4 regions of the Serratia marcescens subsp. marcescens ATCC 13880 genome follow, and region 4 is predicted to be linked to each of the others. Evidence: predicted binding sites of a transcription regulator. Region 4 holds the regulator's gene; each other region holds the start of a gene.
What was found. Region 4 encodes PurR, which represses purine synthesis genes. Its sites were predicted from a motif close to CANGCAAACGTTTGCNTG; they were not measured.
Positions count from the first base shown of each region.

Region 1: J0F90_RS22020 (NCS2 family permease) is a predicted target of PurR. The motif match lies at 3,042-3,059, and genes of this name have one in related genera.
Region 2: purM (phosphoribosylformylglycinamidine cyclo-ligase) is a predicted target of PurR. The motif match lies at 3,855-3,872, and genes of this name have one in related genera.
Region 3: purE (5-(carboxyamino)imidazole ribonucleotide mutase) is a predicted target of PurR. The motif match lies at 1,693-1,710, and genes of this name have one in related genera.

Region 1 is NZ_CP071238.1:4,603,523-4,611,063, forward strand. Features, by position in the region: gene J0F90_RS22015 (Na+/H+ antiporter) at 1-1,343, opposite strand, end outside; gene J0F90_RS22020 (NCS2 family permease) at 1,541-2,902, opposite strand; gene J0F90_RS22025 (VOC family protein) at 3,235-3,642, opposite strand; gene J0F90_RS22030 (glutathione S-transferase family protein) at 3,690-4,358, opposite strand; gene J0F90_RS22035 (lipocalin-like domain-containing protein) at 4,355-4,798, opposite strand; gene bhsA (multiple stress resistance protein BhsA) at 4,994-5,254, shown strand; gene J0F90_RS22045 (3-oxoacyl-ACP reductase family protein) at 5,404-6,153, shown strand; gene J0F90_RS22050 (YdgH/BhsA/McbA family protein) at 6,385-6,597, shown strand; gene J0F90_RS22055 (cyclase family protein) at 6,819-7,541, shown strand, end outside.
Region 2 is NZ_CP071238.1:3,748,513-3,756,053, forward strand. Features, by position in the region: gene hda (DnaA inactivator Hda) at 1-461, opposite strand, end outside; gene J0F90_RS17955 (hypothetical protein) at 734-1,249, shown strand; gene J0F90_RS17960 (GlsB/YeaQ/YmgE family stress response membrane protein) at 1,283-1,531, shown strand; gene uraA (uracil permease) at 1,579-2,868, opposite strand; gene upp (uracil phosphoribosyltransferase) at 3,076-3,702, opposite strand; gene purM (phosphoribosylformylglycinamidine cyclo-ligase) at 3,958-4,995, shown strand; gene purN (phosphoribosylglycinamide formyltransferase) at 4,995-5,633, shown strand; gene speG (spermidine N1-acetyltransferase) at 5,747-6,298, shown strand; gene J0F90_RS17990 (hypothetical protein) at 6,503-6,718, shown strand; gene J0F90_RS17995 (MFS transporter) at 6,748-7,541, opposite strand, start outside.
Region 3 is NZ_CP071238.1:1,173,623-1,181,163, reverse strand. Features, by position in the region: gene cysS (cysteine--tRNA ligase) at 1-102, opposite strand, end outside; gene ppiB (peptidylprolyl isomerase B) at 412-906, shown strand; gene J0F90_RS05470 (UDP-2,3-diacylglucosamine diphosphatase) at 917-1,639, shown strand; gene purE (5-(carboxyamino)imidazole ribonucleotide mutase) at 1,789-2,313, shown strand; gene purK (5-(carboxyamino)imidazole ribonucleotide synthase) at 2,310-3,377, shown strand; gene J0F90_RS05455 (hypothetical protein) at 3,455-3,754, opposite strand; gene ybbP (putative ABC transporter permease subunit YbbP) at 3,883-6,315, opposite strand; gene ybbA (putative ABC transporter ATP-binding protein YbbA) at 6,312-6,998, opposite strand; gene tesA (multifunctional acyl-CoA thioesterase I/protease I/lysophospholipase L1) at 6,969-7,541, shown strand, end outside.
Region 4 is NZ_CP071238.1:2,288,839-2,296,379, reverse strand. Features, by position in the region: gene J0F90_RS11065 (TetR/AcrR family transcriptional regulator) at 1-107, shown strand, start outside; gene nemA (alkene reductase) at 197-1,300, shown strand; gene gloA (lactoylglutathione lyase) at 1,639-2,046, shown strand; gene rnt (ribonuclease T) at 2,126-2,809, shown strand; gene J0F90_RS11045 (Grx4 family monothiol glutaredoxin) at 2,878-3,225, opposite strand; gene J0F90_RS11040 (C40 family peptidase) at 3,642-4,460, shown strand; gene sodB (superoxide dismutase [Fe]) at 4,660-5,238, shown strand; gene cydH (cytochrome bd-I oxidase subunit CydH) at 5,305-5,394, opposite strand; gene purR (HTH-type transcriptional repressor PurR) at 5,719-6,744, shown strand; gene punR (DNA-binding transcriptional activator PunR) at 6,732-7,541, opposite strand, start outside.

The DNA of each region.
Region 1 (7,541 bases), 2.3 Mb from region 4:
TCGATCGCCACCTCGGCCGCCATGGCGATCGCCATGCGCTCTTCCTGCTTGCTGGCGCTCTTGTCGGCCACCTGCACGCCACGCAGCAGCAGCGGCAACGCCAGCACGCCGACGATCAGCGACAGCAGGATCACCCCGGCGGCGATAAACACCAGCTGATAGCGCGCCGGGAAGGCAGTGCCGTCGCTCAGCAACAGCGGTATCGACAGCACGCCGGCCAGGGTAATCGCCCCGCGCACCCCGGCGAACGACGCCACCCACAGCTCACGCGTGCTGTAATCGCCGAACTGCAGCGGACGCTTTTTCATAAAGCGGTTGCTGGCCTTCTTCATTATCCACAGCCAGGTAAAACGCAGCACCAGCAGCGCGGCGTAGATGGTGGCCACGTCGGCGAACAGATACCAGGTCTGGATGGTCGGATCCAGCTCCGCCTGCAGGATGGAGGTTTCAAGAATGCCCGGCAGCTGCAGGCCCAACATGATGAACACCATGCCGTTGAACACGAACTCCAGCATCGCCCACACGCTGTTGGCGCGCAGGCGCATCGCCAGCGGCGCGTTGCGGATCACGCCGGACTGGCTGATGGTCATCCCCGCCGCCACCGCAGCCAGGATGCCGGAGACGCCGATATGTTCGGCGATCAGATAAGAAGCGAACGGCAGCAGCAGCAGGAACACGATCTGGGTCGCCGGATCGTCGCCGCTCCAGCGGCTCATCACCCGCAGCGATTTACTGTAGGTCCAGGTGACCGCCACGCCGGCCAGCAGGCCGCCGATCGCCACTTTGAGGAATTCAAGGGTCGCGCCGCCCACGGTGAACACCATGGTGCCCATCGCCACCGCGATGGCGAACTTGAGCGACACCAGGCCGGACGCGTCGTTCATCAGCGCCTCGCCCTCGAGCACCCCCATGATCGGCTTGGGAATGCGCCCTTTGCCGACGATGCCGGACAGCGCCACGGCATCCGTCGGCGACAGCACCGCCGCCAGCGCGAAGGCCGCCACCAGCGGAATGCCCGGCACCATGGCGTAGATCAGATAACCGACGCCGACCACGGTGATAAGCACCAGCACCAGCGCCAGGCCGAGAATTTCACGCCCGTGATGCAGGAACTCCCGCGTCGGCGTTTTCCAGCCGTCGGCGAACAGCAACGGCGGGATGAACAGCACCAGGAACAGTTCGGGATCAAAATCGACGTGCAGCCCGAAATGCGGCCAGGCCAGCAGGGCCCCGATGGCGATTTGCATCAGCGGCAGCGGCACCTGGAACGGCAACATGCGCGTCACCACCCCGGACAGGGAGACCACCAGGATCAAAATGAGGATTGTAAAAAAGATTTCCATGCTTTCCTTAGACTCTACGATTCAGACGACATCGGCTCAGGGCCTGCGTTGGTCACGATAGTAGATCACTTTTTTTACAGCCGTTAAAGCTTGTTGTGCCTTTCAAAACGCGGTGCAGAGCAGAAGAAGACTTATCTTAAGAAGGGAATTGCCGTAACAGGCTCCCCCGCCCGGCGGGCGAGGGAAACCCAAGGGGCTTAAATCGCCCAGCCGCCGGCGTAGAACGCCACCAGCGCCACGGCGATCAGCACGGTGCCGATGTTCAGCTTGCGCCATTCGCCGGAGAAGATGCGGCCGATGACCAGCGAGCTGAAGCCCAGCATGATGCCGGTGACGATGTTGCAGGTCAGCACGATGAACACGGCGCACAGCAGGCCGGCCATCGCGTCGACGAAGTCGTTGAAGTCCAGCTTGGTGACATTGCTCAGCATCAGCAGGCCGACGTACATCAGCGCCGGCGCGGTGGCGTAAACCGGCACCAGATAGGCCAGCGGCGACAGGAACAGGATCAGCAGGAACAGAATGCCGACCACGGTGGCGGTCAGGCCGGTCTTGCCGCCCGCGGCGGTGCCGGCGGCGGACTCGATGTAAACCGCAGCGGGCGCGGCGCCCACCAGGCCGGAGAAGATGCTGCTAAGGGAATCCGAGGTCAGCGCCTTGCCGCCGTTGATGATCTGCCCGTCTTTATCCAGCAGATTGGCCTGCCCGGCCACCGCGCGGATGGTGCCGGTGGCGTCGAACACCGCAGTCATCACCAGCGCCAGCACGCTCGGCAACACCACCGGCTGCAATGCGCCCATGATGTCCAGGCTGAAGATCAACGACTTGCCGTCAGCGTCCGCCAGGCTCGGCATGGCGAACAGCCCCTGGTATTTCACCGCCGGGTCGAAGATCAGGCCGATGATGGAAATGGCGATGATCACCAGCAAAATGCCGCCGGGCACGCGCAGTTTCTCCAGGCCGAAGATCACCGCCAGGCCGACCAGCGTCATGACGACCGGGAAAGAGGTGAACGCGCCGAGCGCCACCGGCAAGCCATCCAGCGGGTTCTTCACCACCAGGCCGACGCCGTTGGCGGCGATCAGCAGCAGGAACAGCCCGATGCCGATGCCGGTGCCGTGCGCCACGCCCATCGGCAGGTTGCGCAGGATCCAGGCGCGGATGCCGGTGACCGAGATAATGGTAAACAGCACGCCCATCAGGAACACCGCGCCCAGCGCCACCGGAATGCTGATGTGTTGGCCCAGCACCAGGCTGAAGGCGGTAAAGGCGGTCAACGAGATCGCACAGCCGATGGCCATCGGCAGGTTAGCCCACAGCCCCATCAACAGCGACCCCAGACCGGCCACCAGGCAGGTGGAGACGAACACCGCCGCCGGCGGGAAACCCGCTTTGCCCAGCATGCTCGGCACCACGATCACCGAGTACACCATCGCCAGGAAGGTGGTCAGCCCCGCCACCACCTCCTGACGCACGCTGCTGCCGCGCGCGGAAATTTTAAAATAGCCATCAAGCCCGCCGGTTGGTTTTGCGGCGTGGTTCGCTTGAGAGTTCGACATAGGTTACTTCCCCTGTGTTTCATGAATCGGCCCGTCACAGCAGGCCTGTAATCTCGCCCGCGCCCGATCGCCACGTAATCGTTTAGGTCACGTTCCGCATCCTTGCCCTTATGCCACACCGCCAACGGCGATGCGCACCCAGGCAAACGTTTAACTCGCAGCGCGCGGTACGGGTGATTTATGGTGGTTTATTCAAGGCAAACGATTATCCTGCCTTCCCTAGCGTCTAATCAACTAAAGATCGCGGCAATTTATGCAGAAAGCGGCGGTAATGGCGCTCGCGCGATAAAACCGGGACGACGGTCGCCCCGGCGAACGCCGTCATGGCGGGGTTATTGCGTCTGCACCGCAGCGGGATCCATATACATCAATTCCCAGATATGACCGTCCAGATCCTGAAATCCATGGCCGTACATCACGCCGTAGTCCCGCGGCGGGTGGTAGGTGTTGCCGCCGCCGGCGACCGCCTTGCGCACCAGTTCGTCCACCGCCGCCCGGCTGGGTTGCGACAGGCACACCAACACTTCGGTGGCCTGGTTGGCATCGCCGATCGGGTTCGGGGTAAACATCCTGAATTTGTCGTGGGTCAGCAGCATCACGTAAATCGTGTCGCTGACCACCATGCATGCGGCGGTATCGTCGGTAAATTGCGGGTTGAAGCTGAAGCCGAGCTGGGTAAAAAACGCCATTGAGGCGGGCAGATCGCGTACGGGCAGGTTAACGAAGATTTGCGTAGCCATGGGCTACCTCCGATGAAGAATGACCCCATCGAGTATAGCCCATCCGCTTAACTCAGCAGGTCGTAAGGACCGCCCTGCTCCAATGCTCGCTGGTAGGCGGGCCGGGCGTGAATGCGCTGCAGGAAGCCGCGCAGTTTCGGGCAATCATCCAACGCGCCGCGCGCCGCCATCGCCTCCAGCGGGAAGCTCATCTGAATATCCGCTGCGCTGAAGTCGTTGCCAACGAACCAGCTGCCCTTATTCAGGTGCTGTTCGAGGTATTCGCAGTGCGGCGCGATCTGCTTGTCGAGGTATTCCCGCTGCACGCCTTTGCCGATCGCGCCGGCCACCGGCCGCAGCAGCCAGGGGATCGGCGGCTGGCCGAGACGGCTGAACACCAGCTTCATCACCAACAGCGGCATCAGCGATCCTTCGGCGTAGTGCAGCCAGTAGCGGTATTGCTGACGCGCGTGGAAGTCGGTTGGCATAAACATGCCCTGTGCGTCGTAGGCTTCCTGCAAGTATTCGATAATGGCGCCGGATTCCGCCAGCGTCAGATCGCCATCGACGATCACCGGCGATTTGCCCAGCGGGTGGATCTTTTTCAGCGCCGGCGGCGCCAGCATGGTCTGCGGATCGCGCTCGTAGCGCTGCACCTGATAAGGCACGCCCAGCTCTTCCAGAAACCACAGAATGCGCTGCGACCGCGAGTGATTGAGATGATGAACGATGATCATGACGAAGCCCCTGTCCGCTGCCACACCAGTTCGCCAACCTGCACGCCGTTGCCGAGCTGCAGCGGCACCGTGCGCAACGTCAGCCGATCGCCGCTGAAAGCGTAAAAACGCACCTGACGGCTGCCTACCCAGTTGGGGAACGAACAGCCTTCGACCTGATGCACCACCCGCTGCTCGCTTTCTTCCACCTGATAGTGGCCAAAGTAGCAAATCATATTGATGAAGGCGGCGCGGATCTCCCGCTCAGACCCCTGCGCCAAATCGGCGGCGGCGAAACGCGGCCGCACGGCGCTGTAAAGCTGCGCCGCCATCGTGCCGTTGGCCTCATAGTGGATGCGCCCCAACACCTGCTCGCCCAGCGGGTAATTCAGCTCGCCGTTCTGGTTTTTGAACACCGACGACACCAACGCCCAACTGCCGATAAACGCGCTTATCGTCATGACGCTTCTCCGGTTAAGGATCGTCTGTAAAGGGTAGTGGCGATTTTTGCCCCGCGCCAGCGGATGAAAAACAATCAATTTATTTGACAGAGATACTCAAAACTCTCCGATTTTTTATTCACATCCGGTGCACTAGTATTTAACACATCGAGAGACAACGGGCTCTCACCTAACAAACACTCTGAGGAACGCATCATGAAAAACGTCAAAATTTTTGCTACCGCTGCGCTGCTGGCTACCGCTTCTTTCGCAACCTTCGCCGCTGACCTGCCTTCCAGTCAACCTGCTGCAGACGCCCAGAAGATCGGCGTCGTCACCGTGAGCGGCGCCGCTAACCTGAGCGCGCTGGAAAGCGAACTGGCCAGCAAAGCCGCCGCGTCGGGCGCCAGCTCCTACCGCATCGTCGCCGCCGGTGGTCAGAACAAACTGTACGGCACCGCAGAAATCTTCAACTGATCGTCGGACAGCCAACCGACGGAAGAAAGAAGCCCCGCAAGGGGCTTTTCTCGTTGTGGGCAGGCAAAGCTCTTTGTGAACAGTGGCCGCCGGACATTTCACCGATACTGGGAATAACGCCTTACCCTCACCCACTTTGGAGAAATAACATGACCACAGCACTCCCACTGCAAGGCAAAGTCGCATTCGTTCAGGGCGGTTCCCGCGGCATCGGCGCCGCCATCGTTAAACGCTTGGCGAGCGAGGGCGCCGCCGTCGCCTTTACCTACGCCGCCTCGGCCGATCGCGCCGAAGCGGTGGCGAGCGCCGTTACCACCGCCGGCGGCAAAGTCCTCGCCATCAAGGCCGACAGCGCCGATGCGGCGGCGCTGCAGCAGGCGGTTCGCCAGGCGGTGAGCCACTTCGGCAACCTGGATATTCTGGTGAACAACGCCGGGGTATTTACGCTGGGCGGCACCGAGGAACTGGCGCTGGACGACCTGGATCGCATGCTGGCGGTCAATGTGCGCAGCGTATTCGTCGCCAGCCAGGAGGCGGCGCGCCACATGAACGACGGCGGCCGAATCATCCACATCGGCAGCACCAACGCCGAGCGCGTGCCGTTCGGCGGCGCGGCGGTGTACGCGATGAGCAAATCGGCGCTGGTCGGGTTGACCAAGGGCATGGCGCGCGATCTCGGCCCACGCAGCATCACCGTCAATAACGTGCAGCCCGGCCCGGTGGATACCGAGATGAACCCGGACGCCGGCGAGTTCGCCGATCAGCTCAAGCAGCTGATGGCGATCGGCCGTTACGGCAAAGATGAAGAGATCGCCGGTTTCGTCGCCTACCTGGCGGGCCCGCAGGCGGGTTATATCACCGGCGCCAGTCTGAGCATCGACGGCGGCTTCTCGGCGTAGCGCTCAAAGCCCCGCAAGGGGCTTTTTTTCATTCGCTCGCCGACGACCGCTCCCCACCTCGCACGGCATATTCGCCTTCAAAGACAATAATAGAATTAGTTTATGCGCAAAAATGGAATAGTTTATTGACGATTCTGTTATTTATTCACCAGGCCGACGTCTTTATCCTTCGCTCCATCGTGTCGTACCGGACACCCTTATTTTTCGAACCTTCGAACACAGGATAAAGATATGAAAACCATGACCACCGTTATTTCACTCGCTCTGTTTTCCATGCTGTCGTTTAACGCCGCGGCAGAAAGCGTGACCGCAACCGGCAGAACGCTGGACTCCACCGAAGCCCTCATCGCTAAAAAAGCGCAAGAGGCCGGCGCAAGCGGCTACAAAATCACCAGCGCCTACATGGGCAATTTCGTCACCATGAGTGCAGAGCTGAAAAAATAATATCAATGACGCCGCTCGCACGGCGTTATTTATTTCCGCATAAGGAAGTCATCGTCGGGTGGTTATTCACCACGCGTTATAAAGCATTACGCTAAAGCACCCGCGTACTAAAAAATGAGCCTCTTTCTCCACCGGTTATTATTCGGCGGCCTCACGCCGCCAATTTCCGGAGGCTCATTTTCATTCACCCTGCAATACTCCGTTATAAGGATGAGTCACTGATGAAATCATTGTATCGCCTCTCCCTCTTGCTGCCCTTGCTGGCCGCAGTGCCCGCGCACGCCGCAGAATCCGCCGCGCAGTCGTCAGACTGGTATCCTTCCGTTTACGGCGCAAAAGACGAAATCGGCGCAGCCAACCTGCTCACGCCAGAGGTCGTATTACAGTCTGTGCAGTTGGTAAAACAAGGCAAGACATTGCCATTGGCGGTGCCCGTCGATAAAGATTTCCCGGCGTTCCGCCACCGCAGCTTCCGCTTATATAATATTCAGCCTGGTCAGCAGGACGGTAAAACGCTTGGCCCAAATAAATTCACCTTTAATGATGAATTGGTGAATGCCTGGACCGGCGTCGGCACCCAGTTGAATGGCATTGGCCATATCGGCATCGACAACGTTTATTATAACGGCAATAAGGCGGCGGACTTCGTCACCGTAGATGGCGTGAAAAAATTGGGCGTGGAAAAAGTGCCGCCCATGGTCACACGCGGCGTGGTGCTCGATATGACGGCTTATTATAATAAAGCGATCGTTCCGGGCGGCACCGAATTTTCCGTTGCGGATATTCAAGCGGTGCTTAAAAAGCAGGGCATCAGTTTACGCAAAGGCGACGTTGTCTTGTTCAATACCGGCTGGCTGGAGCTGATTGGCAAAGACAATAAAAAGTTCCTGGAAGTTGAACCGGGCATCGGCATGGAAGCGGCGAAATGGTTGGCCGACCAAGGC
Region 2 (7,541 bases), 1.5 Mb from region 4:
AGACGCGAAGCCAGATCCGGCAAACGCAGGTTCAGCTGACGCGGCGGGCGATCCCCGGTGATGAACAAACGGGTGCGGCCGGTTTCCAGGATGCGGTTGTAAAGGTTGAAGATCGCCATCTCCCACTCTTCGTCGCCGGCGATGCATTCGATATTATCGATGCAGACCAGCGCCAGCTGCTCCATGCCGTCCAACACTTCAGGCACGAAATAAGCGCGCTTGTCGAGCGGCACATAGCCCACCGCTTCCCCCTTCTGCGAAAGCTCTGCGCAGGCCGCATGCAGCAAATGGCTGCGCCCGCCGCCTTCACGCGACCAGAAATAGATATAGCTGCCATGTTCCTGACGGACGGCGGATTGGATCGCGGCTAATAGGGATGGGTTCTCGCCCGGATAAAAACTGGCGAAAGTTTCATCATCGGGAAGATAAAGTGGCAGTGAAAGCTGTGCCGGCGTATTCAGAGAAGCACCTCAACCAAAACTGGCAGAAAAACGTGGGCAGTTTAACACAGAAAACGGGCGCTGTTGAACCGGCTGGATCTTATGCCGCAATAGTGAACAATGCCTAAGCGCCGCTTGATTGGCTGCGGCCCCCGCCAAGGCAAGAATTATCCGAGTTAATTCCCTAACCCCATGCCTGCGCAGGTTAAATTTGTCATTTAAGCCAAATCTGGCCTAGTATAGGTAGGCTAAACGCAATCACCATCAACAAGGTTTCTGCAAGGATATAGACGATGAAAGTATGGAATAAAGTGCTGTTGGCCTCCTTTATCGGGTTGTTGGTTGCCGGCTGTGATGACTCGTCCAAGGTTGACGCCAACCTGGATAAAGCCAAAGACAGCGCCGAGCAGATGAAAGACGCCGCCCAGAAAAAAGCGGACGATCTGACGGACAAGGCGAAAGCGACGGCGGATGAAATCAAAAAAGAGGCCGCCACTCAGGCGGATCAGCTGAAAGACAAAGCTTCGGCGATTAAAGAAGACGCCGCCAAGCAGGCGGACGCCATCACCAACGACGCCAAGGCCAAGGCCGCCGCGATCAAAGACGACGCAGGCAAACAGAGCCAGCAGTTGGTGGATCAGGCCAAGGCCATCAAAAACGACGCCATCAACGGCGCCAACGATCTGACCGAGCAGGCCAAGGCGAAGACCGAAGCCATCAAAAACAGCGCCGAAAACAAAGCGCAAGAGTTGAAACAAGAAACCGATGCGGCGGTGAACGGCAATACTCAGCCGGCCACCCAGCAGTAAGCTATTCTCAGCCACAAAAGAAAGGAGCAGTAAATGGGGATTATTTCCTGGATTATCTTCGGCCTGATCGCCGGTATTTTGGCTAAGTGGATCATGCCCGGCAAAGACGGCGGCGGCTTTATTCTGACCGTCGTGCTGGGGATCATCGGCGCCGTGGTCGGCGGCTATATCAGCACCTTCTTCGGCTACGGCAAGGTTGACGGCTTCAACTTCGGCAGCTTCGTGGTGGCGGTTATCGGCGCCATCGTGGTGCTGTTCGTGTACCGCAAAATTCGCAGCTAAGGCGAATGCCATAAGTCAAAAGGGCAGCCCTTGGGCTGCCCTTTTCGTTACTTCTGCTCCGCCGGTTCGTCCGGCGCGTCGAGCACCTCTTCTTTCTTCCGGAACAGGCTGATGACCTTGAACAGCAGGCTCAAGCCAATGCCGACGATGGTCGCCAGCGCCATGCCTTTCAGCTCCGCCGCGCCGATATGCACCTTGGCGCCGCTCACGCCGATAATCAGGATCACCGAGGTTAAAATCAGGTTTTGCGCTTTGTTGTAATCCACTTTGGACTCGATCAGCACGCGAATGCCCGAGGCGCCGATCACGCCGTACAGCAGCAGGGAAACGCCGCCCATCACCGGCACCGGCACCGCCTGGATCGCCGCCGCCAGCTTGCCGATGCAGGACAGCAGGATCGCCAGCACCGCCGCGCCGCCGATCACCCAGGTGCTGTAGACCTTGGTGATGGCCATCACGCCGATGTTCTCGCCGTAGGTGGTATTCGGCGTGGAGCCGAAGAAGCCCGAGAATACCGTCGAGATGCCGTTGGCGAACATCGAGCGGTGCAGGCCCGGATCGCGGATCAGGTCTTTCTTCACGATGTTGGCGGTCACCACCAGGTGGCCGACGTGCTCGGCGATCACCACCAGCGCCGCCGGCAGAATGGTGAAGATGGCGAACCACTCAAAGCGCGGGGTGTAAAAGGTCGGCAGTGCGAACCAGTGCGCCTCGCGGATCGGGGTCAAATCCACCACGCCCATAAAGAACGACAGCGCATAGCCCACCAGCACGCCGATCAGGATCGGGATAATCGCCAGGAAGCCGCGGAACAGCACCGAGCCGAGCACCGTGACCGCCAGCGTCACCAGCGAAATGGTGATGGTGGTCGAGTCGGCGCTGGCGCCTTCCGCCGGCAGCAGGCCCGCCATGTTGGCCGCCACGCCCGCCAGCTCCAGGCCGATGACGGCGACGATCGCCCCCATCGCCGCCGGCGGGAACATCACGTCCAGCCAACCGGTGCCGGCCTTTTTCACGATCAGCGCCACCAGGCAGAACAGCACGCCGCACATGATGAAACCGCCCAACGCCACTTCGTAACCGAGCGGCAACAGCAGCAACACCGGCGAGATAAACGCGAAACTGGAACCGAGGTAGGCCGGGATCTTGCCTTTACAGATGAACAGATACAGCAGCGTGCCGATGCCGTTGAACAACAGCACGGTCGCCGGGTTGATCTTGAACAGGATAGGCACCAGCACGGTGGCGCCGAACATGGCGAACAGGTGCTGGAAGCTGAGCGGAATGGTCTGGAGCAGCGGCGGGCGCTCGCTGACGCCGATGGCGCGACGGGTCATGGGTGCTTTTCCTCTGAGTCATTAATCGTTATGCAAGCTGAATTGTCTATGCTCAATGGATTTCAAGTTACAGCCAGGCGGCCAGGGCAATAATCCCCAGAAGCTTATATCAAATAAGTGACTGGGGTTATTGCCTGCAGCCAACAACGCTGTAGCTTGAAAGACGAAGAGCATAAAAAAGCCGACTCGTTAAGTCGGCTCAAATGTTTACTTGGTACCAAATATCTTGTCGCCCGCATCGCCCAGGCCCGGCACGATGTAGCCCTTGTCGTTCAGACACTGATCGATGGAGGCGGTGTACAGTTCAACGTCCGGATGCGCTTTCTCCAGCGCGGCGATGCCTTCCGGCGCCGCAACCAGGACCAGCACCTTGATGCTGTGGCAACCGGCTTTCTTCAGCAGATCGATAGTGGCGATCATCGAACCGCCGGTGGCCAGCATCGGGTCGACGACCAGCGCCATGCGCTCTTCGATGTTGGAAACCAGTTTCTGGAAGTACGGCACCGGCTCCAGGGTTTCTTCGTCGCGGTATACGCCCACCACGCTGATGCGCGCGCTCGGCACGTGCTCCAGCACCCCTTCCATCATGCCCAGGCCTGCGCGCAGGATTGGCACTACGGTAATCTTTTTCCCTTTGATCTGATCCACTTCAACTGGCCCGCACCAGCCTTCGATGGTGACTTTTTCCGTCTCCAGATCGGCGGTCGCTTCATAGGTCAGTAAACTACCCACTTCTGAGGCCAGCTCACGGAAGCGTTTGGTGCTGATGTCATTTTCGCGCATCAGGCCAAGCTTGTGTTTTACCAGCGGGTGTTTCACCTCAACGATCTTCATCATTTTTCTCCTATTAAGGTGGTTGCGGCCAAAAAAATCGCGGGATTATACCTCCTTTTTTTCGCCGCGCCACCCACAATAGCCCGATCGGGATCAACAAAAGTTTGAATATCAGTATAGATGACGAAAAAGCGAAGCCGGTTCACAAGCCGCTCGCAAACGTTTGCCTGCGCTGTTAGAATTGCCGCGCCTTATTCCGGAATCAACATCGGAAGCACAGTTTTCAAACCGCAAACCGTCGTGGGGAATCGCGCAGTGACCGACAAAACCTCTCTCAGCTATAAAGACGCAGGTGTCGATATCGATGCAGGCAACGCATTGGTAGATCGCATCAAAGGTGTAGTTAAACAGACCCGTCGCCCGGAAGTGATGGGCGGTCTGGGCGGGTTTGGCGCCCTGTGTGCGTTGCCGCAGAAATACCGCGAGCCGGTGCTGGTTTCCGGTACCGACGGCGTGGGCACCAAACTGCGTCTGGCGATGGATTTGAAACGCCACGACACCATCGGCATCGATCTGGTGGCGATGTGCGTCAACGATCTGGTGGTTCAGGGCGCCGAGCCGCTGTTCTTCCTCGACTACTACGCGACCGGCAAGCTGGATGTGGACACCGCGGCCAGCGTGATCACCGGCATCGCCGAAGGCTGCAAACAGTCCGGCTGTGCGCTGGTGGGCGGCGAAACCGCTGAAATGCCGGGCATGTACCACGGCGAAGACTACGACGTGGCCGGTTTCTGCGTCGGCGTGGTCGAAAAATCCGAGATCATCGACGGCAGCAAAGTGCAGTCCGGCGATGCGCTGATCGCCCTGGGCGCTTCCGGCCCGCACTCCAACGGCTACTCGCTGGTGCGCAAGATCCTGGAAGTGAGCAACACCGATCCGACCGCCACTCAGCTGGAAGGCAAGCCGCTGGCCGACCACCTGCTGGCGCCGACCAAAATTTACGTGAAGTCCGTGCTGGAGCTGATCGAGAAGGTTGACGTACACGCCATCGCTCACCTCACCGGCGGCGGCTTCTGGGAAAACATTCCGCGCGTGCTGCCGGAAGGCATGCAGGCGGTGATCGACGAAGCCAGCTGGCAGTGGCCGGCGGTGTTCACCTGGCTGCAGCAGGCCGGCAACGTCAGCCGTCATGAAATGTACCGCACCTTCAACTGCGGCGTAGGCATGGTCATCGCCCTGCCGGAAGCCGAAGTGGAAGCGGCCATCGCGCTGCTGACCGCGGCAGGTGAAAAAGCGTGGAAAATCGGTAAACTGACCGCCTCTTCCGACGAACAACAAGTGGTCATCAACTGATGAAAAAGATCGTGGTGTTGGTCTCCGGCCAGGGGAGCAATCTCCAGGCGCTGATTGACGCCTGCCAGCAGGGCCGCATCGCCGCCGAAATCGTGGCGGTGTTCAGCAACAAGGCGCAGGCTTATGGCCTGCAACGCGCCGAAGCGGCGGGCATCGCCGCCCAGGCGCTGGATGCCAAGGCCTACGCCGATCGCACGGCGTTCGACGCCGCATTGGCGGACGCCATCGACCAGCACCAGCCCGATCTGGTGGTGCTGGCCGGCTACATGCGCATCCTCAGCCCGCAGTTCGTGCAGCGTTATGCCGGCCGCATGCTGAACATCCACCCTTCCCTGCTGCCGAAATACCCGGGGCTGCATACCCACCGTCAGGCCATTGACAACGGCGACAGCGAACACGGCACCTCGGTGCACTTCGTGACCGAACAGCTCGACGGCGGCCCGGTGATCTTGCAGGCCAAGGTGCCGATTTTCGCTGACGACGAAGAGGATGACGTAGTTGAACGGGTGCAAACCCAGGAACACACGATCTATCCGCTGGTGGTGAGCTGGTTCGTCGACGGCCGCCTGGCGATGCGCGACGGCGCCGCCTGGCTGGACGGCGAACGCCTGCCTGAGCAGGGTCACGCCGCCGACTGATGCGCGCAGCCTGAACCTTGCCTAAACGGCGCCCGCGCGGCGCCGTTTTTTTTCGCCTTCATCCATTCTGTGAAGTTATACTTTGCACAATTTCACGGCACAGAGGAGCCCACATGTCCAGCACTGCCAGCGTCAGGTTACGCCCATTGGAACGGGACGATCTGTCGTTCGTCCACCAGATGGACAACAACGCCAGCGTCATGCGCTATTGGTTTGAAGAACCCTACGAAGCCTTTGTCGAGCTTTCCGATCTCTACGACAAACACATCCACGATCAGAGCGAGCGCCGCTTTATCATCGAGCACGAAGGCGCCAAGGTCGGCCTGGTAGAGCTGGTGGAGATCGATCACATCCACCGCCGCGCTGAGTTCCAGATCATCATCGATCCCGCCCACCAGGGCAAAGGCTATGCCAGCACCGCCGCCCGCCTGGCGATGGACTACGGTTTCTCGGTGCTGAACCTGTACAAGCTGTACCTGATCGTCGATAAGGAGAACCCGAAGGCGATCCACATCTACAGCAAGCTGGGCTTCAACGTGGAAGGCGAGCTGATCGACGAGTTCTTCGTCAACGGCGAATACCGCACCGTGCTGCGCATGTGCATCTTCCAGCCGCAATATCTGGCGAAGTTCAAAACGCCAAGCGATAAGCCGCTGGTGAAGTGACAATTCGCGAGAAAAAAAAGAGAAAACCCGCACAGGCGGGTTTTTTATTGGAAAATAAGCGACTAGTATTAATGGATACTATTTTATCGTCAGGAAATAATCTGATGAATACGAAAGCAAATAATATTCCTCAAGATAATTAATCGAACAATAATTAATAGTGATAATAATAGTTACCCTCTGCCTCTACAAAGGAAAAATGCCATGACGACCGTCTCAAACCTGCTGCTTTTTATCGGCCTGGCGATGCTCGCCATCGCCGCCGGCCTGAATACCTATAGCGGCCACGCCTCCGCAGATCCCAATAGCACCCCGCTGTTTTCCTCACTCTGGTGGACGCGCTGGTTCCCGCTCTATGCCTCGGGGGCTGCGTTGCTGCTGGTGGGGGGCGTGTTGAAGCTCGCCGATAAAACGCGTTAAGAACCATGTGATGGTATGGCGCTTAGAGGTTAATTATTTTTCTTGCCCAGCCTACGCATCAGCCATCCACGCAGTGGCTTTTCGGCCGGTGACAAATCGTCAACGGTCTCCAAAGCGATATCCGGCACGTTTTCCTGTGCCGCAACATTGCGCGCATGCTGACAATGCGCCTGATACTCCGCTTCGTTTTGATACAGGTGGGGCTGCCACTTCAGCCAGAAAGCCTCAGCATGTCGCAGGGACTCCCATTCATTAATCGACCAGGCCACGACGAAAATCGCCATCAACAGATAGGCAAAGAAGAAGAATACTCCCCACAATGGGCTGTTATCTGTCGCGCTGCCTCCGCTTTCCGACAATGGAAACACGGTGATGTAGAATCCCCACGTGATAGCCAACGCGCTAATGATTAGGAACACAAACAGCGAAACACGCTGGTGTAGCAGCCGGCAGCCATCCAAGGAAAAAACGTCGTTTTTGTTCGAAGTGAGGGAGGTGCGGCGCAAGAAACAGTTCAGCGCAAGATCGCTCAATGCCACTGGCGCGCGGCCCAGATAATCTACCAGTTGGTGCGCCACCCAGACCGGTAAACGGATGCCGATACTTTCATAGAGTGCTTTGGTTCGCAGCGGCACCATTCCATTCTGCGGCCCATCCCGCAACCCCTGAATGCGTGACAGAACAGACTGACGTTTAACATCGCTGACTCGATCAAACTGGTTATTGCGGCGACTGTCGTAATTCTTTGACCCGCGTGAATACCACCATTTTACCACTGAAATAAAAACAGGAGATAATAACGTTAGCGTGGGAATAACAATAT
Region 3 (7,541 bases), 1.1 Mb from region 4:
GTCATAGATGGTTACCCCGCACACGTACATGCCCACTTTCCCGGCATGAATGGGTTTGAATTCCTCTTTTTGACGACTCAGGGTATTAAAAATCTTTAGCATCGGGAGATTCCGTGGTGTGCGTGATAACAAAAAAGATAACCGGGCTTCAGGTTTTACGCCCGGTAGCGTATTGAAACCTGAAGCCTGATCTATTGCAAGGTTAAGGCCAAGCTTTGCTGATTTCACGCGAAGAAAACGCGTAAAATCCGGCTGTCGGCATAATTGTTATAATATAACAACAAAACAATTACCACAGACAGTGCGCGGTTGACCCGCTGCTGACTCGCCGGGGCGGATATGTTATAAGGGCGGTCTGAATGTTCACTCGCTTTACGTGGCGTCTCACTTCATCTTGTTAGGATTAAAACTATGGTTACTTTCCACACCAATCACGGCGATATCGTCATCAAGACCTTTGCTGACAAAGCGCCGGTTACCGTTGAAAACTTCCTGAACTACTGCCGCGCCGGTTTCTACGACAACACCATCTTCCACCGTGTGATCAACGGCTTCATGATCCAGGGCGGCGGTTTCGAGCCGGGCATGAACCAGAAAGCGACCAATGCGGCTATCAAGAACGAAGCCAACAACGGTCTGAAAAACACCATCGGCACCCTGGCAATGGCGCGTACCAACGATCCGCACTCCGCCACCGCACAGTTCTTCATCAACGTGGCTGACAACGACTTCCTGAACTTCCGCGGCGAAAACGTGCAGGGCTGGGGCTACTGCGTGTTCGCTGAAGTGGTTGAAGGCATGGACGTGGTCAACAAGATCAAAGGCGTGAAAACCGGCCGCAGCGGCATGCACCAGGACGTACCGGTAGAAGACGTCGTCATCAACAGCGTGACCGTCAGCGAGTAATCGCGGCTGCATGAGTACGCTGTTCATCGCAGATCTGCACTTGTGCGCACAGGAACCGGCAATCACTGCCGGTTTTCTGCGTTTTTTACGGCGCGAAGCGATGCACGCCGACGCGCTGTACATCCTCGGCGACCTGTTTGAGGCCTGGATCGGCGACGACGATCCCGAGCCGCTGCACGCGGAGATCGCCGCGGCGCTGAAAGCGCTGCAACAGGCCGGCGTGCCCTGCTATTTCATCCACGGCAACCGCGATTTTCTGCTCGGCAAGCGCTTCGCCCGCGCCAGCGGCATGCAGCTGCTGCCGGAAGAAAAAGTGCTGGAGCTGTACGGCCGCAGGATCCTGATCCTGCACGGCGACACCCTGTGCACCGACGATCAAGCCTATCAGCAATTTCGCCGTAAAGTGCACAACCCGCTGATTCAAAAACTGTTCCTCGCGATGCCGCTGCGCTGGCGACTGAAAATCGCCGCCAAGATGCGCGCCCGTAGCCAGCAATCCAACCAGTACAAGTCGGACGCCATCATGGACGTCAACCCGCAAGCGGTCGAACAAACCATGCTGCGCCACGACGTGCACTGGATGATCCACGGCCATACCCATCGCCCGGCGGTGCACCGGCTGGCGCTGAGCAATGGCGAAGCCCATCGCGCGGTGCTGGGTGCCTGGCACGTCGAAGGATCGATGATCAAAGTCAGCGCCGACGCCGTCGAGCTGATCTCATTCCCATTCTGAATTCCGCACTGGCGCGAGAGTGAAAATTCGCGCTTTCGACGGTGAAAACCGGCGACGCAACCGTTTTCCTCGCCGTGCGCTCATGGTATGCTCTACGCCCTCATTCGGCCCTCAGCCGACGCCAGACAAATCACAGGAGCCTTACACCCATGGGAGCCAACGCCGCTTCAGCCGCCAATACCGGGGCGAAAATCGCAATTGTAATGGGATCGAAAAGTGACTGGGCCACCATGCAGTTCGCCGCCGAAGTCCTGACCCAGCTCGATGTCCCCTTCCATGTCGAAGTCGTTTCCGCTCACCGCACGCCGGACAAGCTGTTCAGCTTCGCCGAGCAGGCTACCGCCAACGGCTTTGACGTGATCATCGCCGGCGCCGGCGGTGCGGCGCATCTGCCGGGCATGCTGGCGGCGAAAACCCTGGTGCCGGTGTTGGGCGTGCCGGTGCAAAGCGCCGCGCTGAGCGGCGTGGACAGCCTGTACTCCATCGTGCAGATGCCGCGCGGCATTCCGGTGGGCACGCTGGCGATCGGCAAAGCCGGCGCCGCCAACGCCGGGCTGCTGGCGATGCAGATCCTGGCGCTGCACGACGCCGCGCTGGCGCAGCGTTTGGCGGACTGGCGTCAGGCGCAGACTGAAGACGTCTTGAACCACCCCGATCCGCGGGAGGACGCATGAAGCCGGTTTGCGTACTGGGCAACGGCCAACTGGGGCGCATGCTACGCCAGGCCGGCGAACCGCTGGGCATCGCCGTCTACCCTGTCGGCATCGATGCCGAACCTGAAGCGGTGCCGTATCAGAACAGCGTCATTACCGCCGAGATAGAACGCTGGCCGGAAACCGCGCTGACGCGCGAGCTGGCGACCCACAGCGCCTTCGTCAACCGCGACATCTTCCCGCGTCTGGCGGATCGCCTGACGCAAAAACAGCTGCTCGACCAGCTCGGCCTGGCGACTGCGCCGTGGCAGTTGCTGGCGAGCGCCGCCGAATGGCCGCAGGTATTCGCTGCGCTGGGCGAGCTGGCGATCGTCAAACGCCGGGTCGGCGGCTATGACGGCCGCGGCCAGTGGCGCTTGCGGCCGGGCCAGGAAGCCGAACTGCCGGCCGACGCCTATGGCGAGTGCATCGTCGAGCAAGGCATCAATTTCTCCGGCGAAGTGTCGCTGGTGGGCGCGCGCGGCCACGACGGCCGTTCGGTATTCTACCCGCTGACCCATAACCTGCATGAAGACGGCATTCTGCGCGCCAGCGTGGCGTTGCCGCAGCCCAATCCAGCGCTGCAGCGACAGGCCGAGCAGATGCTGGCGGCGATCCTGAACGAGCTGAACTATGTCGGCGTGATGGCTATGGAGTGCTTTATCGTCGGCGATCGGCTGCTGATCAACGAACTGGCGCCGCGCGTGCACAACAGCGGCCACTGGACGCAAAACGGCGCCTCCATCAGCCAGTTCGAGCTGCACCTGCGCGCCATCCTCGGCCTGCCGCTGCCGCAGCCGGTGGTGAGCACGCCGTCGGTGATGGTCAACCTGATCGGCACCGCTGTCAACGAACAGTGGCTGTCGCTGCCGCTGGTGCATCTGCACTGGTATGAGAAAGAGGTGCGCCCGGGCCGCAAGGTCGGCCACCTCAATCTGAACGACCCGAGCGCCGCCGATCTGCGCCAGGCGTTGCAGGCGCTGGCGCCGCTGCTGCCGGGCGAATACCAAAGCGGGCTGGCCTGGGCGCAGCAGAAGCTGGCCTAAGGTGCCGCCGCCGAAAGTAAAAGGGGTTAGCCTAAGGCTAACCCCTTTTTTATGACGACAATTTTAAACCGCCGCGCTTAATCAGAAAAAATATTCTTATTTTTCCTTAGCATACTTCTTATCATCAGATTCACACCCAAAAAACCGCTGATGCCATATCCAAGCGCTGTGACGATATGATTGCGCAAGAAAGGGTAATTAAGGGTCAGATCGTTAGCGATAAGAATCGAAAACCACGGCAACAATGCAACCAGCAATATGCCCGTTCCGTTAAAAAATCCCGCTGAAGCAAGGCCACGCTGCCAACGTCCGAGACGTTCGCGCAAAGGCAAATTTTTTAATTCCGGGATACTTTTAAGTGACCAGTAGATTTTCATTCCCTTCGTTCCTGGTGGTAACCCGCAGATAACACATTATAAAACACGAAAATAATACAGTTTAAAGACGACGCCTCTATTTCTGCCAAGCCGGGCGCTTATCACATCCGGCGTTATAAATAGCCGCATCAACCCTCATAACTGCGGAACAGCGCCTTGCCGCGCAGCAGCCGCACGCCCAGCCAGCCGCCGCACAGCGACAGCAGCAGCGCGCTGGCCAGCGGCAGCGCCCACCACAGCACCGGCGTCGGCGTCCACGGGAAGTCAAACACCCGGCTCTGCAGCAGCCACAGCGCCGCCTCGGCGCCCACCGCCGCCGCGATGCCCGCCACCAGCCCCAGCAAAGCAAACTCGCACCACAGCGTGCGGCGCAGCAGCCGTTTGCCGGCGCCCAGCGTGCGATAGACCACCAGCTCCTGCCGCCGCTGACGCATGCCGACCTGCACCTGCGCCAGCAGCAGCAAGCCGCCGCACAGCACCACCAGCACCACCATCACCTCCAGCGCGCGGCTGACCTGTTGCAGCACGCCGCCGACCTGTTTCAGGATCGCGCCGATGTCCAGCAGGCTGAGCGTCGGGAACTGGCGATTGAGCTGAGTCAGCATCTGGCCGTCGCCATCGTAGCGAAAGCTGGTGAGCCAGGTCTGCGGCTGGTCGTCCAGCGCGCCCGGCGGGAAGATAAAGTAAAAGTTCGGCTTCAGACTTTCCCAATCCACCTGGCGCAGGCTGGTGACTTTGGCGCTGAACGCCTGGGTATCGCCGCTGAAGGTCAGCGTATCACCCAGCGTGATCTTCAGCCGCCCGGCGATGCCTTCATCCATCGAAACCTCACCGGTTTTCGGCGGCCAATTGCCCGCCACCAGCGGATTGTGATCCGGCAGATCGGCCAGCCAGGTCAGGTTCAGCTCGCGGTTCACCGCCTCGCCGCCCGGATCGTCTTCATGCACCCGCTCGGTCGCCACCTGCTGGTTTATCTCGGTCAGGCGCACCCGGACGATCGGATAATAGGTTTCCGGCTTGATCTGGTGCTGCTGCAGGAAAGCTTTCACCTGCGGCACCTGCGCCTCGGTCATGTTGAGCAGGAAATAGTTCGGACTGTCCGGCGGCAGCTGTTGCTGCCAGCGTTCGAGCAGATCGCCGCGCAACACCAACAGCAGCGCCAGCAGCATGAACGACAGCGAAAACGCCGCCAGCTGGCTGATGGTCACCCAGGGCTGGTGCAGCAGGCGGTTAACCGCCAGCCGCAGCGCCAGGCTCTTGAGCGTGATGCGGCGCAGCAACAGCAGGCTGCCCCAACCGATGCCGCCCAGCAGCAGCGCCAGCACCGCCATGCCAGCCAGGATCGCCCACAGCAGCGTGCTGGCCCCCATCAGCGCCACCAACAGCGCCACCACGATCGCCGCCGTCACCGGCAGGAAGTAGCGCAGCGGCCAGACGTTGGCCGTCACATCGCGGCGCAGCACCCGCAGCGGCTGGGTGGCCAGCAGCTGGCGATACGGCCGCAGCCCGACCAGCAGCGAGATCAGCACCAGCGCGCCGAGCGCCCACAGCCAGGGCCAGGCGCCGGCGGCAGGCAACGCAGCCGGTAATACCGACTTCAGCAGGCGGATCAGCAACGCTTCAAACGCCAGCCCGATCGCCCCGCCGCACGCCGCCGCCAGCGCCATCACCGCCAGCCACTGGCCGACGATCAATTTACGCAGCGCGCCACGCCCGGCGCCGAGGGTTTTCAGCACCGCGATCAGATCGTAACGGCTGCGGCAATAGTGGCTCATCGCCACCGCCACGGCGGCGATCGACAACAGCAGCGTCAGCAGAGCCGACAGCAGCAGGAACTGTTGGGATCGCTGCAGCGACTTGCCGAGCGCGCTGCCGGACTCCTGCAGCCCGAACCAGCGCTGATCCGGCGTCAACTGCGGCGCCAGCCGTTCCTCGTAACGCTGAATATCCGGCTCGGCGCCGGCGAACATGTAGCGGTAGGTCAGGCGGCTGCCCGGCTGCACCGCTCCGGTCTTCTCGACGTCCGCCAGGTTGATCATGATGCGCGGCGCGGTCTGGAATGGATTGAAGCCGGCGTCCGGCTCCTGAATGATTTCACCGGCGATACGCAGCGTAGTGTCGCCCACCTCCAGCGAATCCCCCACTTTCACGTTCAGCAGCGCCAGCAAACGCGGCGCCACCAGCACGCTGCCCGGTTCGGGCTTGATGTTGGCCGGGCGCGTTTCCAGCTTGCCGTACAGCGGATAGGTCAGATCGGTGGCTTTCACGTCCGCCAGCTGCGGCCGCTCGCCGGCATAGGTCATGGTGGTGAACGACAGCTGGCGGCTCACCTTCAGCCCCTGCTGCTGCGCGTCCAATAGCCAGCCTTCCGGCACCGGATGCGCGCTGCGCAGCACCCGATCGCCGGCGATAAAATCGCGGCTCTGCTGGCTGAGCCCTTTGTCCATGCGATCGCTGATGCTGCCCAGCGCCAGCACGCAGGCGACAGAGAGCGTCAGCGCCAGCCACACGATCAGCAGCGACGGCGAGCGCCATTCGCGCCAGAACCAGCGCCAGATCATGCTTCCTCCCACAGCTTGCCTTCACGCAGCCGCAACCGCCGCTGGCAGCGCGCCGCCAGGGTTTCGTCATGGGTCACCAGGATCAGGGTGGTGTCAAAATCGCGGTTGAGAGAGAACAGCAGGTCGGCGATGCGATCGCCGGTCTGACGATCGAGGTTGCCGGTCGGTTCATCGGCGAACAGCACCCGCGGCCGGCCGCTGAAGGCGCGCGCCAGCGCCACGCGCTGCTGCTCACCGCCGGACAGCTGCGCCGGCAGGTGATCGAGACGTTTGCCCAGCCCCAGCTGTTCCAGTAACTGCACCGCCTGCTCGCGACTCTGCCTGTCGCTCTCGCCGCGCAGCAGCGCCGGCAGTTGCACGTTCTCCAGCGCGTTCAGCGTCGGCACCAACATGAACGACTGAAACACGAAGCCGACGTTCCTGGCGCGCAGCGCGGCGCGGCCTTCTTCGTCCAACGCGGTCAGCGACTCGCCGAGCAAACGCACCTCGCCCTCGCTGCCGTCGTCCAGCCCGGCCAAAATGCCCAGCAAGGTCGATTTCCCCGATCCGGATTCGCCGATCAGGGCGATCGTCTGCGCGGGTTTGACAAGCAGCTCGACTCCGGTAAGGATGGTGAGCTGATGCTCACCCTGACCAACGTGTTTACTAAGATGATGAACTTCAAGAACGTTTTCCGCTGGCATCTTCCCTTCCTTTTGCTGTTGGGATTATTCAGTTTACGCGCTGCCGCCGCCGATACCTTATTGATTTTGGGCGACAGTTTAAGCGCCGGCTATCGCCTGCCGATCGAGCGGGCCTGGCCGACGCTGTTGGCCGAACAGTGGCAGAAAAAACCGGGCGCGCCGCAGCTGGTCAACGCCAGCATCAGCGGCGACACCGCCGCGCAGGGGCTGGCGCGTCTGCCCGCGCTGCTGAAACAGCATCAGCCGCGCTGGGTGCTGATCGAGCTGGGCGCCAACGACGGCCTGCGCGGCTTCCCGGCGCAGGACGTACAGCGCGATCTCGGCCAAATCATCACGCGGGTGCAGCAGGCCGGCGCGCAGCCGCTGCTGATGCAGATCCGCATCCCGCCGAACTACGGCCGCCGCTACACCGAGGCGTTCAGCGCCGTCTACCCGGCGCTGGCCAAGCAGTTCAACATTCCGCTGCTGCCGTTCTATATGGAACAGGTGGTGGTGAAGCCGGAATGGATGCAGGATGACGGATTGCACCCCAATGGGGACGCT
Region 4 (7,541 bases):
CACTGTGGCTCGGTGCCTCGCTGCGCGCCAAGATCCGTCATTCGCTGGCGCCGTTAACCAGCGCGCTGGAAAGCATCGAGTTGCTGCTGCGCCCGCCGCAACGGTAACGACAACCGTCTTTTTTCGTGAAAAATGCAGTTCGTGTTTTTTTATCGCCCATCACTAGACGACCGGTCTATTAAATACAGGATGCACTATGAAGACTGAAAAATTGCTCTCTCCGCTGAAGGTTGGCGCCGTCACCCTGCCCAACCGCGTGTTTATGGCTCCGCTGACGCGTCTGCGCAGCATCGAACCGGGCGATATTCCTACGCCACTGATGGCGGAATACTATGCGCAGCGCGCCGGCGCCGGCCTGATCGTGACCGAAGCGACGCAGATCTCCTTCCAGGCGAAAGGCTACGCCGGCGCGCCGGGCCTGCATACCCCGGAACAGATCGCCGCGTGGAAACACATCACGCAGGCGGTACACGACAAAAACGGCCACATCGCCGTACAGCTGTGGCATGTAGGCCGCATCTCCCACGCCAGCCTGCAGCCGGGCGGACAAGCGCCGGTCGCGCCTTCGGCAATCAACGCCGAAACCCGCACCACCGTGCGAGATGAAACCGGCGCCTGGGTGCGCGTACCGACCTCCACACCGCGCGCGCTGGAAACCAGCGAGATCCCGGGCATCATCAACGATTTCCGCCAGGCAACCGCTAACGCGCGCGAAGCCGGCTTCGACTTCATCGAGCTGCATGCTGCCCACGGCTATCTGCTGCACCAGTTCATGTCACCGGCTTCCAACCAACGCACCGATCAATACGGCGGCAGCATCGAGAATCGCACCCGCCTGACGTTGGAAGTGGTCGACGCCACCATCGCCGAATGGGGTTCCGAACACATCGGTATCCGCATCTCGCCGCTGGGGCCGTTCAACGGGCTGGACAACGGCGAAGATCAGGAAGAAGCGGCGCTGTATCTGGTGGAAGAGCTGAATAAGCGCAACATCGCTTACCTGCACATCTCCGAACCGGACTGGGCCGGCGGCAAACCGTATTCCGACGCCTTCCGCGACTCGGTGCGCGCCCACTTTAAAGGGGTGATCGTCGGCGCCGGCGCCTACACCGCTGAAAAGGCCGAAGCGTTGATCGAAAAAGGTTTTATCGACGCGGTGGCCTTCGGCCGCAGCTACATCGCCAACCCGGATCTGGTAGAGCGTTTCCGTCAGCACGCCCCGCTGAACGAACCTAAGCCGGAAACCTTCTACGGCGGCGGCGCCGAAGGCTATACCGACTATCCGTTTCTGGCGAAGTAACCCGTCCTGACTCCAACGGCCACGCAATCGCATGGCCGTTTTTTTTATGCGTCGCGCGCAAAAAGGCCCGCTCGAGGCGGGCCGGTGTTCCCTGGTGTTGATCTTTATTGCCGTTCGATTTTTACACGATCGCCGCTGGAATAGATAATTGATTGTGCAGATCAATTACTCTGTATCGATCGGTACGCTCGATCAATATTTAGACACCCGCGACGCGAGACCATAAAGTGACATTGTCACCAACTCGTTACGTTGAATTCCCTTGCGGGACAAGGCTATACTCGCTTGTGCTTCAATCCACCCGCCGTCTGCCACGGCACAGTCAATTCAGAGGAATTATGCGCTTACTCCATACCATGATCCGCGTCGGTGACCTGCAACGCGCCATCGACTTCTACACCAAGGTATTAGGCATGCGCCTGCTGCGCACCAGCGAAAACCCGGAGTACAAATACTCCCTGGCTTTCGTCGGCTATACGGAAGAGAGCGAAGGCGCGGTTATCGAACTGACCTATAACTGGGGCACCGACAGCTACGACATGGGCACCGCCTTCGGCCACCTGGCGCTGGGCGTGGACGACGTTGCCGCCACCTGCGACAGCATCCGTCGCGCAGGCGGCAAAGTCACCCGCGAAGCCGGCCCGGTGAAGGGCGGCACCACGATCATCGCCTTCGTCGAAGATCCGGACGGCTACAAAATTGAGCTGATCGAAAACAAACACGCCGGTCAGGGCCTCGGCCACTAAGCCTCCCCTTCAGGGCGCGCTGGCGCCCTGCTGATTCTCCGCGCGATAGCGCCTGCAACCAGGCGCAAAATTTGCCATAATGCGCGCTGCATTCGATGAAGATAAGAAACTGATGGCCGAAAAAAGTGATCTTAACGCCCTGAGTGGTCGTTTTCGTGGGTTTTATCCCGTAGTAATAGATGTTGAAACCGCCGGCTTCAACGCCAATACCGATGCGTTGCTGGAGATCGCCGCCGTCACGCTGAAAATGGATGAAGATGGCTGGCTGCAGCGGGACGAGACCCTGCACTTCCACGTGGAGCCTTTCGAGGGCGCCAACCTGCAGCCGGAAGCGCTGGCGTTTAACGGCATCGATCCGCACAACCCGTTGCGCGGCGCGGTCAGCGAATACGACGCGCTGCACGCCATTTTCAAAGCGGTGCGCAAAGGGCTCAAGGATCGCGGGTGCAACCGGGCCATTATCGTGGCGCACAACGCCAACTTCGATCACAGCTTCCTGATGGCCGCGGCCGAACGTGCCGGCCTGAAGCGCAACCCGTTTCATCCGTTCGCCACCTTCGACACCGCCGCGCTGAGCGGCCTGGTGCTGGGCCAAACGGTGTTGGCGAAAGCCTGTATCGCGGCCGGTATGCCGTTCGACAGCAGCCAGGCGCACTCTGCGCTGTACGACACCGAGCAAACCGCCCTGCTGTTTTGCGAGCTGGTTAACCGCTGGAAACGTCTCGGCGGCTGGCCGCTGCCCGCCGGCGATCTCGCCGAATAAAATCAACAAAAAAGGCGGCCCAGTTTGCACTGGCGCCGCCCGTTACGCGATAATCGCAAGCCCGTCGATTAAGACTGCTGGTCTTCTTGCGCTTTATACTTTTCTGCCGTTTCTTTGATCAGTTGCTGCAGTTCGCCGCGCTGATACATCTCGATGATGATATCGCAACCGCCAACCAGCTCACCATCTACCCACAGCTGCGGGAACGTCGGCCAGTTGGCGTATTTTGGCAGCTCGGCGCGGATGTCCGGGTTCTGCAAAATGTCCACGTAGGCGAAACGCTCGCCGCAGGCGGACAGCGCTTGCACAGCCTGCGCGGAAAAGCCGCAGCTCGGCAGCTTTGGCGAACCTTTCATGTACAGCAGAATCGGGTTTTCAGCGATCTGGTGCTGAATTTTTTCAAGTGTCGTCGTCATTTATTGCTTCCTCAAGCCACATTTCATGGCTACAACATGCATCATGCGGGCTATTGTAGCGGCTGGAACAGTCGCAAGAAAACGCCATCTTTTGCAAGGATATTCGCCCGCCGCCGATCGCGTTTCACCGGCCACGTCATTCCGGTCAAAACATACGTTGAGAATAACATTTTTAATCCGACCATTTCACTAATATATTGCGCCGCGATGACGGCGCGGCTTAATTATATCCGCCACCGTCGCCTGGCGCTTTTTTATACATCAACAGGCTGATTTTAAACCAAAAAAAATGTCATTAACGTTTTCTCACAATATGGATTATTATTTATGAGTTCTTCGCTGTTTTATATGGCGAAGTTCGGGAATACTGTAACTCTTTCGATATCCGTTTCGGGGCCAAGGTTGGTGACGTCGACATGCGTTTAATTCTTACGCTCTTTGCGCTGCTGTTTACGCAGCTCTTCTTCAATCTGGCGCACGCTGCGCCACAGGCGCGCGTTGCCGCCGAGCAGCGTAAAAGCCATGTTAATGAAGCGCGGCCCGATGACCGCAGAAAAAAGAAAGCGGATAAAGCCGCCAAAAAAGCCAAAGTGACGGCCCCCGAGAAAAAAACCAGGACCGCCAAGGTCAAAAGCGAGAAAAGCGCGAAAAAGATCGTCAGCGCCAAACCCAAGGCCAAAGCGCAGAAAATCGCCAAGATTAAAGTCACCCCGCCGAAAAAGGGCTATAAAAAAGGCTATGGCCGCCACCGCGACGCCGGTATGGCTACCGCCAAGCTGGCGCGTGATGAAAAACCGTTGAAACTCAGCCCGGCGCACAAAAAGCGTTACCAGCACGCCAAGCAGACTGCGATGGCCAAGCTGATGGATCAGATGGGCAAACCTTACCGCTGGGGCGGCAGCTCGCCGCGCACCGGCTTCGACTGTAGCGGACTTATCTATTACGCCTATAAAGACGTGGTGAAAATCAAGATGCCGCGCACCGCCAACGAAATGTATCACCTGCGCGACGCGGCGCCGATCAAGAAAAGCGAACTGGAAAGCGGCGATTTGGTGTTCTTCCGCATCAACAACCGCGGCGTGGCGGATCATGTCGGCGTCTATCTCGGCAACGGCAAATTCATCCAGTCGCCGCGCACCGGCGAAGAGATCCGCATCAGCCAGCTCGACAACGACTATTGGCAGAACCACTACATCGGCGCACGCCGCGTAGTGACGCCGAAAACCATCCGTTAACTCCCTGCTCTGCGCGGTTGCGGCCCCGGTCGCAACCGCCTGCTCAAGCTATCGCCCATCGCACCTCCCCACGCGCATTTCTCGCTTTTCTTCCTGTTTTTTATGATGAAAATTGTTAAGATTGAATGACCACAATAAAAAACGGCCCATCTGGCTCCCGCCTCGGCGGGAAAAAAGTGGCGCTGTAAAGGAGGAAGCAATGTCGTTTGAATTACCTGCATTACCGTATGAGAAAAACGCGCTCGAGCCGCACATCTCCGCCGAGACCCTGGAATACCACTACGGCAAACACCACAATACCTACGTAGTTAACCTGAACAACCTGGTGAAAGGCAGCGAGTTCGAGGGCAAATCGCTCGAGGAGATCATCAAGACCTCCAACGGCGGCGTGTTCAACAACGCCGCGCAGGTGTGGAACCACACCTTCTACTGGCACTGCCTGTCGCCACAGGGCGGCGGTGAACCGCAGGGCGAACTGGCGGCCGCGATCGTCAAATCCTTCGGCTCTTTCGCTGCGTTCAAAGAACAGTTCACCGATGCCGCCGTGAAAAACTTCGGCGCCGGCTGGACCTGGCTGGTGAAAAAACCGGACGGCGCGCTGGCGATCGTCAACACCTCCAACGCGGCAACTCCGCTGACCGGTGAAGATAAACCGCTGCTGACCGTTGACGTGTGGGAACACGCGTATTACATCGATTACCGCAATGCGCGTCCAAAATACCTGGAAAACTTCTGGGCGTTGGTCAACTGGACATTTGCGGCGGAAAACCTGGCGTAAACGCAGGCCTTGCCTAAGTAACGAGGCGCAGCCAGAGGCTGCGCCTTTTTTAAAACCGGCGGGAGATCAGTTCAACGCGGCGACAAAGCTGAAAGCGATGATCATCGCCAACGCGCCGACGGTAGTGAACAGAGACATCTTCAGATCGGTATCCATGACAACTCCTTTAAAATGGGCTTTCCTAAGGATAAAAGGCGCACAATTAGTACGTCAAATCATTTTCCCACAGTTCGCCGATAAAATCTTGTTATCATTTCCCGGTTTATAATCTCGATTACCTCTTCCACTTTTGTTCAATATGCGACAAAATTCGCAGTTCACAACTGCGTACCGGCATCCATGCCCCTCCTGATTAAGCGCTGAAGACTTCAACACACTAAAAACTCAGTTTTCGCTTCTCTGGAGAAGGATCTACGTAGGCAAACGATTAACATCACACTTACATGCTGTAAACATGTGAGTTCAGGAGTCATTCCTTACATGGCAACGATTAAAGATGTGGCCAAACGCGCGGGCGTTTCCACCACCACCGTTTCGCACGTCATCAATAAGACTCGTTTCGTCGCCGAAGAGACCAAAGCGGCCGTGTGGGCCGCCATCAAAGAGCTGCACTACTCGCCGAGCGCCGTGGCGCGCAGCCTGAAAGTCAATCACACCAAGTCGATCGGCCTGCTGGCCACCTCGAGCGAAGCGCCCTATTTTGCCGAAGTGATCGAGGCGGTGGAAAACAGCTGCTACAGCAAAGGTTACACCCTGATCCTGTGCAACTCGCACAACAATCTGGACAAGCAGCGCGCCTACCTGGCGATGCTGGCGCAAAAGCGCGTCGACGGCCTGCTGGTCATGTGTTCCGAATACCCGGATCAACTGCTGGGCATGCTGGAGGACTACCGTAATATCCCGATGGTGGTGATGGACTGGGGCGCCGCGCGCGGCGACTTCACCGACACCATCATCGATAACGCGTTCGAAGGCGGCTATCTGGCCGGCCGTTACCTGATCGAGCGCGGCCACCGCGATATCGGCGCCATCCCGGGCCAGCTGTCGCGCAACACCGGCGGCGGCCGTCATCAGGGCTTTATGAAGGCGCTGCAGGAAGCGCATATCGACATTCGCGAAGAGTGGATCGTCCAGGGTGACTTCGAGCCGGAGTCCGGCTACAAGGCGATGCACCAAATCCTGTCGCAAAAACAGCGGCCGACCGCGGTATTTTGCGGCGGCGACATCATGGCGATGGGCGCCATCTGCGCCGCTGACGAGCTGGGGCTGCGAGTGCCGCAGGATATTTCCGTGATCGGCTATGACAACGTGCGCAACGCCCGCTACTTCACCCCGGCGCTGACCACCATTCACCAGCCGAAAGAACGCCTGGGAGAAATGGCCTTCACCATGCTGCTGGATCGCATCATCAGCAAGCGCGAAGAATCGCAGGTGATCGAAGTGCATCCGAAGCTGGTCGAACGCCGTTCGGTCGCCGATGGTCCGTTCATCGACTACCGCCGCTGATCATCTTCCCTGCCGGAGGCCTGCGCGGCTTCCGGTGCCGCCTCACTCAGCCACTCCTGATTCAGCGTCTCGCCATCGCCCAAGTACGCCAGCAGCCAGCTCATCGCCGGTGACGGTTTATCCTGTTGCCAGGTCAGGCAGCAGGGGCTGGCGGGAAACGGCTGCTGCAACTGCAACGCCTTCAGCTCACCGCACTGCACCAGCGGCAGCGCCAGATGCGCCGGCATCATGCCGACGCACAATCCGGCGCACAAACAGTCGAGCGCCGAGGTCCAGTCCGGCACCACCAGCCGCCGCTGGTTATCCAGCGTCCAAGTGACGCGCTTGGGCAGATTGCGCGAGGTGTCTTCCAGACAAAGCGCAGGGTATGGCCTCAACCGATCGTCATTCAATGGCCCTGCCAGCTGCGCCAACGGATGCTGTGGGCTGACTACGCACAGCCAGTTCATATCCCCCATGTCGCGGAAAGCGAAGCCGCCGCCGACCGGCACCGCGCGCGTGGCGCCGATCGCCATGTCCACCCTGCCGTCCACCAACGCATCCCACACGCCGTTGAACACCTCGGGTTGCAGCATCAGTTCAACGTCGGGGAAATGGCGGTAGAAATCCAGCACCAGCTGGCGGCTGCGCTGCGGTTTGACGATGATGTCGACTGCGATATTCAGCTGGCCGCGCCACCCGTTGGCCACCTGTTGACAGTGGCGGCGGGTGTCGAGCATTTTTTTGATAACAACTCGCGCATCCTTGATAAACAGCGCGCCGGCCGGCGTCAACTCCACATCACGGTGACGCCGCTC